2 regions of the Synechococcus sp. W55.2 genome follow, and region 1 is predicted to be linked to the other one. Evidence: predicted binding sites of a transcription regulator. Region 1 holds the regulator's gene; the other holds the start of a gene.
The links. The regulator HrcA, encoded in region 1, represses chaperone genes, less so after heat shock. The targets are predictions, from matches to a motif close to TTAGCACTCNNNNNNNNNGAGTGCTAA.

Region 1 (2,404 bases):
AGATCAACAACTTGTCTTTCTCCTGGGGGGATAAGTACATGGGGCAACCTCAAAGATAAAAAAGGATACAAAGAGGACAGCAGCAGGCCCAGTTGGCCTAGAGTTGACCGAACTCATGCGCAGAAATCCCCAGTCTTGGCGCAGCGGACTGTTGCTACGCAACAAGGTGGCTAGCCGTAGTTCATCTTCTACCACCTCTGGGCAAAAAAGGGGAGCCCAGGCTACAAGAGATTTCACTCTCTCCTGCACAAGCAGCAGTCTCAACCTCTTCCGACATCGGGTTTTGCAACTTCCTTCCTGGGCAACCCGCTATATAAAGAGTAACAATAGATGCATATAGATTAGAAGATGTAAAAGTCTGTCTGGATTCCTATCTCAGCTCTGAGTTGGTTTATCCTGGAGCAATTTACCGGCTCTGTATTAACAGTTTCCTTTGATAGGCGTTGACTGGGTTCTTTTGATCGGCTATGAAACTCGAACTGACTCCCCGCCAGCGGAAGATTCTCTGGGCGACGGTGCGCAGCTACATTGCGACGGCTGAACCTGTCGGTTCCAAAACCTTGGCCCAGTCCTATAACTTTGGGGTAAGCACGGCCACCATTCGCAACGACTTGGCCACCCTTGAGCAGGTGGGGTTACTGTTTCAGCCCCACACCTCCGCCGGACGGGTTCCCTCCGACTTTGGCTATCGGGTTTATGTCAACGATTTGTTGACCTCCGCCAACAGCGGTGGGATCCCCCACGATGCTCCTCAGCCGGATCCCCATCCCGCTCTGCAACAGTTGATGGATCAGCTTGGCCGTGAGCTGGGAGACGACCTAGACAGCCTCCTGCAAAGGGTAGCTCAGCTTTTGGCCCATCTGAGCGGTTGCATTGCTCTCATCACTCCTCCTCAGGGGCCGGTGGTAGCCATTCATCATGTGCAGTTGGTGTCGGTAGCGCCAGGGCGGGTGATGGTGTTGGTGGTAACCGACTCCTATCAAACCCATTCAGCTCTGGTCAGCCCCCCCGACTGGCCCAGCGACTCCCGAGAGGATTTGGAAGATGAATTGCAATTGCTCAGCAACTTTCTCACCCTGAAGCTGCGGGGCAAAACCTTTGCCGAGTTGCAGGATCTGAGCTGGCTGAAACTGGATGAAGAATTTCGTACCTACGGCCATTGGCTCCAGCAACTGCTGCGCTCGGTGGTGCAACGCTGTCTACAGCCCTCTCTGGGGCAGGTGTTCAGTGCCGGTATGGCCGAGTTGATGCGTCAGCCGGAGTTTTCCCAGGCCCGGCAGGTGCAGGCAGTGATGCAGTTGATCGAGGAGGGAGCCAAGCAACTTCAGGGGATGATTGGGCTCCATTTTGCCGATGGGGGTTTGCCCTCTCTGCCGAGCTCAACGGAGATGGATCAGGAGTCGGGACAGTCTGCCCGCAAGACCCCGGTGATCATCTACATTGGCAGCGAGAATCCACTGGAGTCTCTGCACCACTGTACGGTTATCGCCTCCACTTACCACCGTCGCTCAGCTCCTCTGGGTACGGTCACCTTGCTGGGGCCGACCCGAATGGCCTACGAGCGCAGCATTGCTGCTGTGCAGGCGGTGGCCTCTCATCTGACCCGAGCTCTTGCCTAAGGGATCCCATAGCGGCAGGTAGGGTCTGGGTTGTACGTGAGCAATAGCAAGCTGTGGCCAGGCTCTCTCCTCTCCACCTGCGGGTACAGTGCGCCATTCGGCAGCAGCAACTTCTTCACCCTGGCCAGCGACTGCTGGTGGCTTTTTCGGGCGGGCAAGATTCTTTTTGCCTGCTCCAGATCTTGCGGGATTTGCAGCCTCGCTGGGGCTGGCAGATATTTGTTCTGCATTGTGATCACCGCTGGTCGGCAGATGAAACGGAGTGTGCCCGCTTTTTGCAGGGGTGGCTGCAGCAGCAGGGACTACCTCATGCTGTTGAGACTGCGGATCCCATCCGCCGAGACGAAGCAGGGGCCAGGGCTTGGCGCTACCAACAACTGGAGAAATGGGCCCGCACCTGGGACTGCAGCGCCGTGGTGATGGGGCATACGGCCAGCGACCGGGCCGAGACATTTTTATGGAACTTGCTGCGAGGGACAGGAGCCGCCGGGCTGAGCAGCCTAGATTGGCAGCGTCGCCTGGACGACCGGGATCCCACCTCTGCCCAGGTGGTGCGACCCCTGCTGGGTCTATACCGTTGGGAAACCGAACAATTTTGCCAGCAGCACCAATTGCCGGTCTGGCCGGATCGCAGCAACCAAGATCTGGCCCATGGCCGCAACCGTCTCCGCCTGGAGGTGATGCCCTACTTGAAGCAGCACTTTAATCCGCAACTGGAAGCGGCCCTGAATCGGGCTGCCACGCTGCTCCAAGCAGAACATGAGCTGGTGGTAGCCCAAGCAGCT
Region 2 (2,404 bases), on a different contig from region 1:
CTTCCGGGATCCCCAGCCGAGGAGCGAAAACGCGGCAGACGAAATCCGGCCCATCCTCTAGATCCGCCCCAGAGGCTGTGACGATCAACCCCGGAACGGGGAGTGCTTGAACCTGGGCCAGATCCGGTTGCACCTGCTGCACCTGTCCCGCCGAAGCCAGCACCGCCACCCCCATACCCCCGCGGTACAGCTCCACAGGTGGGATCCCCAAAGCCGCTGCCACCTGCTCCTTGGCTTCTGGCCAAGGTTCCGGAGTTTGAGCAGGAAAATCCATGGCCAGGCGATCCCCTTGCCGCCGCACCTGCAACAGGCCACTGCGGGTGGAAAAGGCTACCCTCTCCGCCTCAGGATGCACCTCGGTGAACAGCACATGGGCACCAGCCAAGGTGGCGTGGCCACAGAGATCCACCTCCGTCGTCGGCGTAAACCAGCGCAGCCCATAGTGGGGAACCTCGCCCTGGGATCCCTGAGGCAGTAAAAAAGCCGTCTCCGATACATTGTTCTCCGCCGCAATGGCTTGCATCAGCGCCTCTGGCAACTCCTGGGGCAGCAGACACACCGCTGCCGGATTGCCGCCGAAAGGCACCGCCGTAAATGCATCCACCTGAAAAAACGGGATCCACACCTTCTCAACCCAGCCCAACTCAGGTCATGATCCCACAGCAGACCCCAAAGTAGGGGGATCCGCACCCCGACCGCACCTGCCAAAAGCGGGATCCCGCTGACAAAGGCTATTGTCAGGCCAGAAAGTTGGCTGATAAACTAGCACTCGTAAGTCGAGAGTGCTAAGTCGCTTCCCTTCGGGGAAGTGGAACTAATGGAAATGAAAACTTCAGCTTCGTGCTTTAGGATCACGGAGGACATTCGTCATGGCTGCAGTAGCTCTTAACGTCTCTACCCTGAAGCCGCTGGGCGACCGCGTGCTGGTCAAAATCGCTCAGCAAGATGAGAAAACCGCAGGTGGGATCTTCTTGCCGGACACTGCCAAGGAAAAGCCCCAGGTGGGGGAAGTGGTTGCTGTTGGCCCTGGCAAGCGCAATGACGACGGCAAGCTGATCCCGATGGAACTGAAAGCCGGCGACAAAGTGCTCTACTCCAAGTACGCCGGAACCGAGGTCAAGCTGGGCAGCGACGAATATGTGCTGTTGGCCGAGCGGGACATTCTCGCCATTGTTCAGTAGTGGTCAGTGATTCAGCAGCAGTTCAACGACCGATTGAACCCCTGAGATTCTGTTTCACCCTTACCTGCATTTGCATCGGAGAGGTTGACTATGGCCAAATCAATCATCTTCAGTGAAGAAGCCCGCCGCGCTCTAGAGCACGGCATGGATATTTTGGCAGAAGCCGTAGCCGTTACCCTGGGCCCCAAAGGGCGCAACGTCGTGCTGGAGAAGAAGTTTGGCGCTCCCCAAATCATCAACGATGGGGTAACCATTGCCAAAGAAATCGAGCTGGAAGACCACATTGAGAACACAGGCGTTTCCTTGATCCGGCAGGCGGCTTCCAAGACCAATGACACGGCTGGGGATGGCACCACCACGGCCACGGTCTTGGCTCACGCCATGGTGAAAGAAGGTCTGAAAAACGTGGCTGCCGGCGCCAACCCGATTGCCCTAAAGCGGGGGATCGACAAGGCGGTGAAGTTTTTGGTAGACAAAATCGCCGAACATGCCCGCCCGGTCGAAGATTCCAAAGCCATTGCCCAGGTGGCGGCCATTTCCGCCGGTAACGATGAAGAAGTGGGCCGTATGATTGCCGAGGCCATGGACAAGGTGGGCCGCGAAGGGGTGATCTCCCTGGAAGAAGGCAAGTCCATGACCACCGAGCTGGAAGTGACGGAAGGGATGCGCTTCGACAAGGGCTACATCTCCCCTTACTTCGTCACCGATACCGAGCGGATGGAAGCGGTTCTGGAAAACCCCTACATCCTCATCACCGATAAGAAGATCACCCTGGTGCAAGACCTGGTACCGGTTCTGGAGCAGGTGGCCCGCGCCGGTCGTCCTCTGCTGATCATCGCCGAAGACATCGAGAAAGAAGCGCTGGCTACCCTGGTGGTGAACAAGCTGCGGGGTGTGCTGAGCGTGGTGGCAGTAAAAGCCCCTGGCTTCGGGGATCGCCGCAAGGCTATGTTGGAAGACATTGCCATCCTGACCGGTGGTGAGGTAATCAGCGAAGAGCGCGGCCTGAAGCTGGAGAACGCTCGCCTCGATTCCTTCGGCACTGCCCGTCGCGTCACGGTAACCAAAGACAATACCACCATCGTGGCGGAAGGCAACGAAGCGGCTGTGAAAGCCCGTTGCGAGCAAATTCGCCGTCAAATTGAGGAAACCGACTCCACCTACGACAAAGAAAAACTGCAAGAGCGCCTGGCCAAGCTCTCCGGCGGTGTAGCGGTGATCAA

Region 2: a site for HrcA is predicted at 763-789, ahead of groES (co-chaperone GroES). Genes of this name have one in related genera too.

Annotation. Positions count from the first base shown of each region.
Region 1 is NZ_JANSHM010000034.1:918-3,321, forward strand. It holds gene NW828_RS08190 (urease subunit gamma) at 1-40, opposite strand, end outside; gene hrcA (heat-inducible transcriptional repressor HrcA) at 468-1,619, shown strand; gene tilS (tRNA lysidine(34) synthetase TilS) at 1,673-2,404, shown strand, end outside.
Region 2 is NZ_JANSHM010000003.1:86,155-88,558, forward strand. It holds gene NW828_RS01530 (PhzF family phenazine biosynthesis protein) at 1-625, opposite strand, end outside; gene groES (co-chaperone GroES) at 870-1,181, shown strand; gene groL (chaperonin GroEL) at 1,272-2,404, shown strand, end outside.